One region of the Agarivorans sp. 2_MG-2023 genome, then DNA from elsewhere that is predicted to be linked to it. Evidence: predicted binding sites of a transcription regulator. Region 1 holds the regulator's gene; each other region holds the start of a gene.
The links. The regulator sigma-54, encoded in region 1, starts transcription at its own class of promoters, with help from an activator protein. The targets are predictions, from matches to a motif close to GTTGGCACGNNNNTNGNNT.
Positions count from the first base shown of each region.

Region 2: a site for sigma-54 is predicted at 1,993-2,011, ahead of Q4549_RS20205 (putative urea ABC transporter substrate-binding protein). Genes of this name have one in related genera too.
Region 3: a site for sigma-54 is predicted at 1,879-1,897, ahead of Q4549_RS03455 (PEP-CTERM sorting domain-containing protein). Genes of this name have one in related genera too.
Region 4: a site for sigma-54 is predicted at 2,033-2,051, ahead of glnA (glutamate--ammonia ligase). Genes of this name have one in related genera too.

Region 1 is NZ_JAUORQ010000011.1:45,380-48,518, reverse strand. Features, by position in the region: gene lptB (LPS export ABC transporter ATP-binding protein) at 1-724, shown strand, start outside; gene Q4549_RS16260 (RNA polymerase factor sigma-54) at 775-2,277, shown strand; gene hpf (ribosome hibernation promoting factor) at 2,301-2,588, shown strand; gene ptsN (PTS IIA-like nitrogen regulatory protein PtsN) at 2,597-3,040, shown strand; gene rapZ (RNase adapter RapZ) at 3,067-3,139, shown strand, end outside.
Region 2 is NZ_JAUORQ010000018.1:73,293-76,431, forward strand. Features, by position in the region: gene Q4549_RS20200 (ABC transporter permease) at 1-681, opposite strand, end outside; gene Q4549_RS20205 (putative urea ABC transporter substrate-binding protein) at 691-1,773, opposite strand; guanidine-I (ykkC/yxkD leader) riboswitch at 1,833-1,930, opposite strand; tRNA gene Q4549_RS20210 (tRNA-Leu) at 2,185-2,271, opposite strand; tRNA gene Q4549_RS20215 (tRNA-Cys) at 2,289-2,362, opposite strand; tRNA gene Q4549_RS20220 (tRNA-Gly) at 2,381-2,456, opposite strand; tRNA gene Q4549_RS20225 (tRNA-Leu) at 2,666-2,752, opposite strand.
Region 3 is NZ_JAUORQ010000002.1:165,452-168,590, forward strand. Features, by position in the region: gene Q4549_RS03445 (glycosyl hydrolase family 8) at 1-493, opposite strand, end outside; gene Q4549_RS03450 (pirin family protein) at 835-1,545, opposite strand; gene Q4549_RS03455 (PEP-CTERM sorting domain-containing protein) at 1,972-2,514, shown strand; gene rsgA (ribosome small subunit-dependent GTPase A) at 2,956-3,139, shown strand, end outside.
Region 4 is NZ_JAUORQ010000007.1:97,327-100,465, reverse strand. Features, by position in the region: gene Q4549_RS12130 (DUF4124 domain-containing protein) at 1-437, opposite strand, end outside; gene glnA (glutamate--ammonia ligase) at 542-1,948, opposite strand; gene typA (translational GTPase TypA) at 2,289-3,139, shown strand, end outside.

The DNA.
Region 1 (3,139 bases):
GAGTACCTTAATCGCTGAGAACCTTGCCAAAAGCTACAAAGGTCGCAAGGTAGTAAAGAACGTCAGTTTAAATGTAGAAACCGGGAAAATTGTTGGTTTACTAGGGCCAAACGGCGCCGGTAAAACCACTACCTTCTACATGGTGGTTGGTCTAGTGCCACGAGACCAAGGCCGAATACTTATCGATGACGATGATCTGTCTAGCACCGCTATGCATACTCGAGCACGAAAAGGCATTGGTTATCTTCCCCAAGAAGCCTCTATCTTTCGCCGTTTATCGGTAGAAAAAAATATTCTAGCAGTATTAGAAACCCGTAAGGATTTGGACAAAGAGCAGCAAATTGGCGCACTGGACGATTTGCTAGAAGAGTTTCATATTGGCCATATTCGCAAAAATCTCGGTATGAGCCTATCAGGCGGAGAGCGTCGCCGGGTAGAAATTGCCCGCGCCTTAGCCGCAGCCCCTAAGTTTATTTTGCTTGACGAACCCTTCGCTGGGGTAGATCCTATTTCCGTTATTGATATTAAAAAAATCATTGAACACCTGCGTGATCGCGGTCTAGGTGTATTAATTACCGACCACAATGTAAGGGAAACTCTCGATGTTTGTGAGCATGCCTATATCGTTAGTCAGGGTGAATTGATAGCCTCAGGTAAGCCACAAGAAATACTTGAAAACGAGCACGTGAAACGAGTTTATCTCGGTGAACAATTCAAGCTATAGTTAAAGTGCAGCTTAGAAAATAATATAAAAAGAAGGGATAGCGGTAGTTAATGAAAGCATCTTTGCAGTTGCGTCTTGGTCAGCAGTTAACCATGACCCCCCAGTTACAACAGGCCATACGCTTACTCCAGCTTTCAACCCTGGATTTACAGCAAGAAATTCAAGAGGCTCTGGAAAGTAACCCTCTGCTTGAGGCGGATGAGTCACATTCGAATGATAGTGACGCAACAGACGCTAAGTCAGCCAATGAAAAATCTACAGAAGCCGAATCTAGCGCCGACGTAGACAGCAGCCAAATGGAAGCTGGCGATGCCATTAACCAAGAAACTGTTTCTGATGACCTACCCGTAGACTCCACTTGGGACGATATTTATAGCGCCAGTTCCGCGCCAGCTAGCTCATCGAGCGGCAGTGGCGGTGGTGACGACAACGATATGTTATTCCAAGGTGAAACCGTTGATTCCTTACAAGATCACATGCTGTGGCAAATGCGCCTTACTCCTTTCAGCGAAGTAGACCAAGCCATTGCTTTAGCCATTATTGATGCAGTAGATGAATCAGGTTACCTCACACAGGATTGTGAACAATTATTAGATGGCCTCAATTCTAGTGACAATAACGACTTAGATGTAGAGCTTGACGAAATTGAAGCAGTACTAAAACGGATTCAGCATTTCGACCCCGTAGGCATTGCCGCGCGCTCGCTACAAGAATGCTTGTTAATTCAATTAAGTCGTTTTTCCCCAGAAACACCATGGCTAAATGAAGCCAAAGATGTGGTGTCTAACCATATCGATGTATTAGCCAATCGAGATTTTCGCTTATTGGCTCGAAAGACCAAGTTAAAAGAAGACCAGCTACGCGAAGTGATGCGTTTAATTCACACCTTAGAACCACGCCCGGGTAACGCTGTTGAGCCAAACCAAGCCCAATACGTTATCCCCGATGTTTCCGTAGTGAAGCGCCAAGGTCGCTGGGTGGTAGAGCTAAACCCCGATGCGATGCCGAAGCTAAGAGTAAACTCTCACTATGCATCCTTAAGTAAAACGTCTAATGCTACCGATACTCAGTTTATCCGTAGCCACTTACAAGAAGCCAAGTGGTTTATTAAGAGCATTGAAAGCCGCAACGAAACCTTACTCAAAGTCTCTAACTGTATCGTTCACCACCAACAAGCCTTCTTCGAATACGGTGAAGAAGCAATGAAGCCAATGGTGCTGAACGATGTGGCCGAAGCAGTAGAAATGCACGAATCAACGATTTCTCGAGTAACAACTCAAAAATTCATGCATACACCTCGCGGCATTTTCGAACTTAAATATTTCTTCTCTAGCCATGTGGCTACCGATGGCGGCGGTGAATGTTCATCTACCGCTATTCGTGCATTAATTAAGAAACTGGTTGCTGCCGAAAATACCAGTAAACCTCTCAGCGATAGTAAGATTGCTGATATTTTGGCAGATCAGGGGATCAAGGTGGCAAGACGTACGATTGCAAAATATCGTGAGTCTTTAGCGATACCACCTTCTAACCAACGTAAGAGCCTACTTTAAGGCCAATCAAGGGGACTATATTTATGCAAATTAATCTTACCGGACACCACGTTGATATTACTGAGTCTTTAAAAGAATATGTCCATAACAAGTTTGCCAAGCTCACTCGACGATTTGACCAGATAAACAATGTTCATGTCATCCTCAACGTCGAGAAGCTCAATCAAATCGCAGAAGCCACCTTACATTTAAATGGCGGTGAATTATTCGCTACCGCTGAACATTCAGATATGTACGCCGCCATTGATGGTCTCATCGACAAACTTGACCGCCAAGTTATCAAACATAAAGAAAAACTTAACAAACATTAGTCACCTCCATGCAAATAGATAAAGTACTAAGCTTGGATTGCACTCAAAGTGCAGTCCAATGCTCTTCAAAAAAACGCGCCTTAGAAATTATTAGTGAACTAGCCGCTGGCCAACTAGATACGACAGCTCAATGTATATTTGAGAGTTTGTTGAATAGAGAAAAAATGGGCAGCACCGGTATCGGGCAAGGCGTGGCAATACCTCATGGCCGCATTGATAAACAGCATCAAACAACCGCTGTTTTTTTACGTTGTGATCCCCCAATTGCTTTTGACGCCATTGACAATAAACCTGTTGATTTGGTTTTTGCCTTACTGGTACCAGAAGATCAGTGTAAACAACACCTCAACACCTTATCTCAAGTAGCTGAAAAACTTAACGATAAGCAAGTATGTAAACAACTTCGTTGTGCACAAAGTGATGACGAATTATACGACATCATGGTAGCCTAATACTCTAATCACCGTTAGGGATAGTCATGGAACTCATTATCGTGAGTGGGCGTTCAGGTTCAGGAAAAACCGTCGCCTTAAGAGTACTAGAAGATCTGG
Region 2 (3,139 bases), on a different contig from region 1:
AAAGATGCGATAGCCTAAACCTTCGGTAGCGGCAATGGCTTCAGCTGCAATCAAAAACAGCCACGCACTGCCAAGGGTTAAACGCACTGCTTCAATTAATTTGGGCAGTATTTGCGGCACAACGATGGCAATAATGGTTTGCCAGCTTGATGCTCCCAAGGTTTGTGCTTTAAGAATTTGTTCTGGCGGCAAGGCATCGGTTCGCAGCTGTAAATCACGAATCATAATTGGGCAAATTCCAATGATGATTAACATCACTTTGGATAGCTCACCCAAACCAAACACAATGAACAAAATCGGTAGTATTGCCATGGGAGGCACTAACGACAAAGCTGTAACCAAAGGTGATAATGGCGCACGTACAAAGGGCACCATACCGTTAGCCACACCTACGATTAAGGCAATCAGTGCGCTAATCCCTACTCCCATCGCTAAGCGACTCAAGCTAGCTAAGGTGTCGGCCAACATTAAGTATTCGCCACTACGTCTGCTTGGCTCAAAGGCCATGCGGTTTATTGCGTCTACAAAGCTAGACATTGCCGGCAATAGCTTGTCATTTGGGTTATCTACCAAACGGGCTTGCGATGCCATCATGTACAGCACAATCAACACAATGAAAGGAAGTAAGCCCAACAGCAGCCGAGTAATTCGGCTAGGCTTTTTATTAATTAGTCGAGTCATAGAACGGCCTTATAGTTTGCCTTGAACCGCCATGTCCATGTACTCAGAGGTAAAGCGTAGTTTTACATTTGCGCTGTCACCATAGGTACCCGATGGCGTTTCGATACCAATGAAACTAGCATCTGGAGCGCCTTCACCTAACAGTCCGTGGTGATGAGAAAACTCAGCCACTTTAGCCATGGTAGATGGCAAGGTAGCGCTATTGGTAAAATCTACCGCTTCTTTTGCTTCGTAAAACATTTTGGTAGAGGCTAATTGAGCATCGTAACCCGCTAAATCTGTACCCGATGCTTCGGCCATAAAGCTGCGCGCTTTAATCGCTGCTTCGTCACTGCCCGACATAGTAGCCATAATTTCGTACCAAGCGCCGGTTAGCGCTTTACCCAATTTAGGATCTTGATTTAGGGTATCGGTATGCACAACTAACAGGTCGATGATTTCGCCAGGGATCTTGGAAGAGTCAAACACCATGTTGGTATCTGGCATTGAGGTAATTTCGCTTAGCAGTGGATTCCACGTGGTGACTGCCGTTACATCTGAGGTAGTAAATGCAGCAACAAGGTCTGCATCGGAAGTATTCTCTACTTTAATGTCACGCTCTTTTAAGTCTACCGACTCCAATGCACGTGCTAATAAGTAATGAGAAACGCTGAGTTCAACAAGGTTTACTTTTTCGCCCTTCAGATCTTTTAGGCTCTTATTACCTTTTAACACTACGCCGTCGTTACCGTTTGAAAAGTCACCCACAATTAACGCCGTAGAATCAATGCCGCTAGCTGCAGGAATGGTTAAGGCATCCATGTTAGTCATTACGGTAGCGTCGAAGCCGCCTGCAGTGTATTGGTTAATGGATTCGATGTAGTCGTTAACTTGCACTACTTCAATATTGATGTCGTATTTGTCGGCCCATTTTTGCACGATGCCAGAAGCCGCCCCGTAATCCCATGGCATCCAGCCCACGTAGATTGTCCATGCAAGTTTATAGGTAGGTTTATCGGCGGCTTGCGCTGAGCTAATGCTCATGACACTAGCACTTAGAATAGTGGCTGCTAAAGCCAAAGAACGGAGTGGAGATTTAACTAAGTTCAACATGGTCACCTCAATGTGGTTGTACACTTAAAATAAAAACATGAGAGACGTATTTAAGTGTCATCTCCCGGGCTTTTATCCCTCCGTGTAACCCCTTAATGAGGTTGACAACTCTCGGTCCAGACACTGCGTTGCAGCCGGAACCCTAGATGTCTATTGCAAATTGTAGTGGCGGCTCTTGATGTGGCAAAGCCATACATCTCTCATGTCGCATAGTTAATAGAGCAAACGCTATGCCAAAGTATGAGTACCTAGTTTTGGGTACTTGATAGGTCATTACAAGAAACTTTGCGCACCAAATTGGCGCATATCGACCTAGCGCGCACCAAAGCAGTGAAACTAAATAAAAAGATAATTTTTGTGGGAATTAGAAACCCAAAAAGCCAGTAGCAAATGCTACTGGCTTTTCTGAATTGGTGCCCGGGGCCGGACTTGAACCGGCACGTCCTTTCAGACGAGGGATTTTAAATCCCTTGTGTCTACCAATTTCACCACCCGGGCGAAACTTTACTTTGTAATGGAGGCGGGTCCCGGAGTCGAACCGAGGTCCACGGATTTGCAATCCGCTGCATAGCCACTCTGCCAACCCGCCATACAGCGTTACAAATTTTGGAGCGGCACATCAGGTTCGAACTGATGACCTCAACCTTGGCAAGGTTGCGCTCTACCAACTGAGCTAGTGCCGCTTAATTCTTTATCACTATTTAATGTGTCGATAGTTCAACCAAAGGTTGCGCTACCCTCTATACCCACACTGAGCTAGTGCCGCTTAATTCTTTAATCAACACTGAAGCAGTGCTAACTAATTCCTATCTTCATTAGTCTTGGGTAAGGACTAACAAATTAGTTCTTTTGTTACCGCTTATGCAGTAGCGAGATTTTCAACTCTAAATACTGGTGCCCGGGGCCGGACTTGAACCGGCACGTCCTTTCAGACGAGGGATTTTAAATCCCTTGTGTCTACCAATTTCACCACCCGGGCGACACGTTTGTTGCTAACAATATCGGCCTAAGGCCTGAAAGCGAGATGTACTTTAACGTATTACAGAAATGAGTCAACGGATTTTTTAAGGGAGTTGATTCAAGTGCTTAAAAAGCGATCTAGCAACCACCAATTAGCTTCTTTAGTGAACGACTAGCCTGCTTATTACGCGCTATGAATTAGCGTTTAACTATAGATTACGTCTAGAGAACATGATTGGTGAATTAACAGATGGAACTAAACTAGAGAAGAGTTTGAATCACAGTACAGATGAAAGGTTAGCTGAAAAGCTGGGAGAATAATGCAAAGAAGAGTTGGTGCCCGGGGCCGGACTTGAACCGGCACGTCCTTTCAGACGAGGGATTTTAAATCCCTTGTGTCTACCAA
Region 3 (3,139 bases), on a different contig from region 1:
CGCCAGTATTGGGAAGAACCGGTGCAGCGGGAAGCGGCGCGATGTCGCCAACGCGGTGCAGTTCAAACCAATCTAAATAGGTGTCGTTGCTGCCGTTATCGCTTTCTAGCTTAAACTGTAAGGTTGATGAACTGGCTTGTGCATCTAACTTGAAGTTGATACTACTTACCGATGCGGCCGTACCCGAAAACTCGGTAGACCCCAGTTTTTTATCGCCCAAATACACACTAATACCGGCGGCACTATTAGCACTACTCGCCCCGCGAATGTCGAGCCTAAACTGACCAGGTACATTGCTTAATTGAGCTTGAGCCTCTACGCCGTCGTTATTAGCATAAGCCGCTATACCATTAAATGGGCTATCGATGGCACTTGAGTAACCTGGCAGTAAGCTGCCATTTTCTAACTCAAATTTTTGTAAGACTTCCGCTGAGCTTAGTGGCGATATTAATGCAGCGCTCAACACAGCAAGTCCGTAAGGTTTAAAGATCATTCCTTTATCCTCAAAATAGTGGTTAACAATGAGCGGTAAAAGCCTGCTAAAACGCGATAAGCGCCCCCACAAATACCTTCTCAAAAATATCAGTAATTTTGCTGTTGTTAGATTTTTATGCAGCCAGAACCATAGCAGTTGAGCGATAAAGCCCAAGTTAAAATGCAATCCATCATTAGAGGGTGAGGGAAATTGTACGGATTTGAGTCAAAACTGTGAGCAAGCTATCAAAAATGTGAGCGCTAACAAACCTCCATAAGCAAGATTTTGAGGAAACTTATGTGCAATGAACTGCTATCGTCATGCTAACTAGCGTTAGCAAACTCATTCATAGTGAGTGTTTATGCACTCGGCAAATCAAACCAAAGCGCTTCTAAAGGGTAATTTTCGGTCGTAATAGTTAACGCTTGCTCTCCTGATACCCCCACTCCGTCACCAGGTCGAACTGTGTGGGCAGAACCAGAAAGCTGCTGCAAATTTGCCGCGCCACTTATTACCTGCAAATAACCACAGGCTTTCATCACTTCAAGCTCAAAAGATTGGTTCGGTGCTAGCACTAAACGATAAAGGGCTGCATCTTGCTGCATCACCAATGAGCCATCGCGGCCGTCTGGTGTCACTAGCGCGGTAAGCATTGAATCTTGCTGGATAGTAGCCTGCTGATAACGGGGGGCTAATCCATTGTGTTGTGGCTTTATCCAAATCTGTAGAAACTCCAAGGCATCAGAGCTACTGGCATTGTATTCGGAATGACTGACACCAGTGCCTGCGCTCATCACTTGAATGTCTCCGGCTGGCACCTGGTACTTATTACCCATGCTATCGATATGCTCAACCGCACCTTTGGTAACGTAAGAGATAATTTCCATATCGCGATGCTGGTGAGTATCAAAACCTTTTCCAGGCGCGACTTGATCCTGGTTTATCACCCGTAGCACTGAATATCCCATATGCTGAGGATCATGATAATTAGCAAATGAAAAGCTGTGTTGGCTTTTAAGCCATCCCAAGTCTGCAGATCCACGCTCATGCGCAGCTCGAAAATAATGCATAGTTAACGCTACTCCTCTATTGCCCGCAATATTCGCTAAGGCTTTGCTATTTATACGCATTTACCAACAAAAACGTTTTAAACAGCCTAAGTATTTTTGCTTCCTCTTTGCCTAGACCTGATTTATCCCAATCACCATTCAAGTAATTATGGGTGTAGCACTCATTTTTTGATACCCGTCGAGAAACTTTTAGTAAAAGTCTAACTAGGTCAGGTGTTCTCGCCTAAATAAGAGCACTTTAAGTAGAACGAGCCGATTAATAACTGAACTACTTTTGTCAGTAAATTTTACAAACTAGTCACGCTAGCTTTTTAAACACTTGATACTAAAAGGGATGGAATAGTAATTGCTTTAACTACACGATTTAAAAACAATATTATCAATGGATGATAATAAACACCCTCTACCACATAAAAGGACGTTCCAATGCGTAGAATATTTACTCGTTTTATCTCAGCTTTCACCCTGATAATGGTCGCTAGTAGTGCTCAAGCCACGTTACTCGATTTTAATTTTAGCTTCGAAAATATACTAAATCAGGGTGGCTCTGTTACAGGTGTGGTTCGAGGTTTAAGCGAAGGGACTAACACCGCGAGTAGCGTTGAAATACTAAGTAATACAGCAGGCTTCGGTCTTGGCGAGTACTTGAGCCCAAGCGCGACAAATACTTGGACGGTAACAGCAGGAATGGTCACCGCTTTTGAATTTGTGTCATTTGGCATCAGTAACAATTTACCTTTCGTTACCGACTCTACCCTTTACTTAAATTCAGAAGATAACTTAGGGGCAACATTTAGAGCAGGTTTAAGCAACTTATCGAATTCGGTAACAAGCGGCAGCAGCATTGTAACTACCGAAGATATCTCGCTCACTTTCTCACAAGTATCAGCCGCTTCAGTTCCAGCCCCAGCAACATTTTCTTTATTAGCACTTGGTTTGCTTGGCCTAAGCTTGCGCCGACGTAACTAGACTTAATATCGACGAAGATGTCCAATTTTGTTAGGTGGAATATATGTTTCACCTAATGAAAACTAACCTTACTAAACTCACGTGTGCAGTAAGGTTTCTCTTGCTTCAGCAGCAAGAGGCTGCCATCCCGAAATACCCGGATACAAAACTCTTCCTTCCCTCTAGTATCAGGCTAAAGCCCAACCAATATTGTTGTTTGCAAGCAACAAACTGATCTGCCTCAATCCTTGTAAAAGTAAGCATGGCTATATGATGAGCTTTTTTGATATTATTTAGGCGATTTTTAGTCAATAGCGAGGATACAAAATGATTGTAATCAACACTCCACGGGCTCAGGAACAAGCGTAATAACTCTCTCCTGCTCAGCCCGGTAATCACCGGGGCGTAATAACGACCCCTATATTATTTTTACATAGCACCAATGTGCTTGGGGTAATCTCAATGGGTAATTCTTTTTCTCTATCTCAACTTGGATGGAAACCCTTTTTTCAACAACAACTTACTTTAGACGAACTTGATTCGTGTATACCTGCTCGCGTATTTGAGCAACACCGCAGTGAATACGTGGTAGCAACTGAAACTGCCATGCAACGTATTGGCATTACACCTAACATGCCTAAGATGG
Region 4 (3,139 bases), on a different contig from region 1:
AACTGCACATGAATAGTATGAGCACCACGATCAATATTGGTGAGGTTAAAGCTCCCCATTTTAGTGATTTGCCCTTGGGGTACACCATCAAGCACCAACTTGTAGCCCATGCTATTTAACGGCAGTGGCGTAGTGGTTGCTGTAATCGAAATTTTGCCTTCGTTGTCGCGAATGGTTTGTTCATGACTTGGGCTGGTGATTTGTACTTGATACTTAACTGGTTTTTGTTTCTTTTTCAGGGGCGTACGCGGAGTTGCCAAGGGGCCATCGGTGGCTGGCGGAGCAACGTCTACCTGTAGTTCGGTAGCGCCAACTTGGGGGCGATCTGAAAAGTGGGTGATGCCATTCTCATCTACCCATTGGTAAATAGTGTCGGCGGCTTGAACACTTACTAGTCCGAAACTGATAAAAAAAATGATAGCAAACCATTTGCTCATTGATAATTCCTCCATTCAACCTGCTAACGGTGGGCAAAAACCTATTGAAAAGCAATAAAAAAACCCGCTTTAAAGCGGGTTTTTTAAGCTGTGTAACGTTTTGTTTATACGCTGTAGTACAATTCGAACTCAACTGGGTGAGTTGTCATGTTGATGCGTTCAACGTCAGCTGATTTCAATGCGATGTAAGAATCGATGTAATCGTTGCTGAATACGCCGCCAGCAGTTAAGAATTCACGGTCTGCATCTAGGCAAGCTAGTGCATTCTCAAGTGAGGTCGCCACTTGTGGAATTTCAGCCGCTTCTTCTGCAGGTAGGTCGTATAAATCCTTGTCCATAGCATCGCCAGGGTGGATTTTGTTTTTGATCCCGTCAAGGCCAGCCATCAACATTGCAGAGAATGCTAAGTATGGGTTAGCTGTTGGGTCAGGGAAACGTACTTCGATACGACGCGCTTTAGGCGAAGGTACTACTGGAATACGGATAGAAGCAGAACGGTTACGTGCTGAGTAAGCTAGCATAACTGGCGCTTCGAAACCTGGTACCAAACGCTTGTAAGAGTTGGTAGATGCGTTAGCAAAAGCGTTAATCGCTTTAGCGTGCTTGATGATACCGCCAATGTAGAACAATGCAGTTTCAGATAGGCCACCATATAGGTCACCAGCAAACAAGTTTTCGCCGTCTTTCCAAATTGATTGGTGAACGTGCATACCGCTACCGTTATCACCAACAACTGGCTTAGGCATGAAAGTCGCTGTCTTACCGTAAGCGTGAGCTACGTTGTGAACAACATACTTAAGAACTTGAGTTTCATCAGCTTTTTCAACAATTGAGTTGAATAAAGTGGCGATTTCGTTCTGACCAGCTGTTGCTACTTCGTGGTGGTGCGCTTCAACAGTTTGACCCATTTCTTCAAGTACTAAACACATTGCTGAGCGTAGGTCTTGTGAAGAATCAACTGGTGCTACTGGGAAGTAACCGCCTTTAACGCCAGGACGGTGACCAGTGTTACCGTCTTCAAAATGCTTGTCTGAGTTCCAAGACGCTTCATCAGCATCAATTTTGTACATAGAACCTGACATGTCAGTTTTGTACTTAACGTCATCAAACAAGAAGAACTCTGGCTCAGGACCGAAGTATGCAGAATCTGCAATACCGGTAGAACGCATGTATTCTTCAGCGCGCTTAGCTACAGAGCGTGGGTCACGGTCGTAACCTTGCATAGTTGCTGGCTCAAGAATGTCACAACGAAGGTTTAGAGTGTTTTCTTCTGTGAACGGGTCTAGTACTGCAGTCGCAGGATCAGGCATTAATACCATGTCTGATTCGTTAATGCCTTTCCAGCCTGAAATAGAAGAACCATCAAACATTTTGCCGTCGGTGAAGAAATCTTCGTCAACCTGGTGAGATGGAATAGATACGTGTTGCTCTTTACCTTTAGTATCGGTAAAGCGTAAGTCAACAAATTTAACCTCTTGCTCTTTAAGCAAAGCTAAAACTTCTGCAGACATGTTTTTAACCTCCGGTGTCATCAAAATTGATGGTTCAATCGATTTAATAGTATTTATAACGAATTAACGCTGTTGTGTTGCTTGAAGCTAAAACTGTGCCAACACATAAGATATTGATATATATGGTTGTTATGGGAAGGGGCATCAATTTAGTGCAATGCGATGCACTTTTGTGGTGCTGTTCTTGTCCATTTTGGTGCGTTAAGTTTCTAGCCGCACTTATCATACCCTAAGTGGGTAGGAGAAAAACCGTGATCAACTTAAAACTATGAGAAGTTGTCGTTTATATGTACAATAGCGCACTTTTTACTTTTACCTCATTATAAAAGGGCTGAGAGCCGTGCTAGATAAGTTAAGAAACATCGCCATTATTGCTCACGTTGACCACGGGAAAACGACCCTAGTTGACAAGTTATTGCAGCAATCCGGTACGCTAACTACTCGTGGTGATGCTGAAGAGCGAGTCATGGACTCTAACGACATTGAGAAAGAGCGTGGTATTACCATTCTTGCAAAAAATACTGCTATTGAATGGAACGACTACCATATCAACATTGTTGATACTCCTGGACACGCCGACTTCGGTGGAGAAGTAGAGCGTGTTATGTCTATGGCTGACTCAGTGTTGTTACTTGTTGATGCCCAAGAAGGCCCAATGCCGCAAACACGCTTTGTAACACAAAAAGCGTTTGCTCAAGGCCTTAAGCCAATCTTAGTGATCAACAAGATTGATAAACCAGGTGCTCGCCCTGATTGGGTTATGGATCAAGTATTTGATTTATTCGATAACCTTGGCGCAACTGACGATCAGTTAGACTTTAAAGTGGTTTATGCATCAGCGATTAACGGCTGGGCAACCATGGATTTAGATGAGCCATCAGACAACATGGAACCATTGTTCCAAGCAATTGTTGACAATGTTGCTCCTCCAGCTGCTGACCCAAGTGGCGATTTCCAGATGCAAATTTCTCAGTTAGATTACAACTCTTATGTTGGTGTTATCGGTGTAGGCCGTATTACCCGCGGTAGTGTTGTGCCTAACCAACAAGTGACTGTAGTGGGCGCTGACGGTAAAACCCGCAATGGTAAAGTTGGCCTTGTGCTAAGTTACTTGGGCCTAGAGCGTCAAGAAACACAGAAAGCTGAAGCCGGTAACATTATTGCTATTACAGGTCTTGGCGAGCTTAAAAT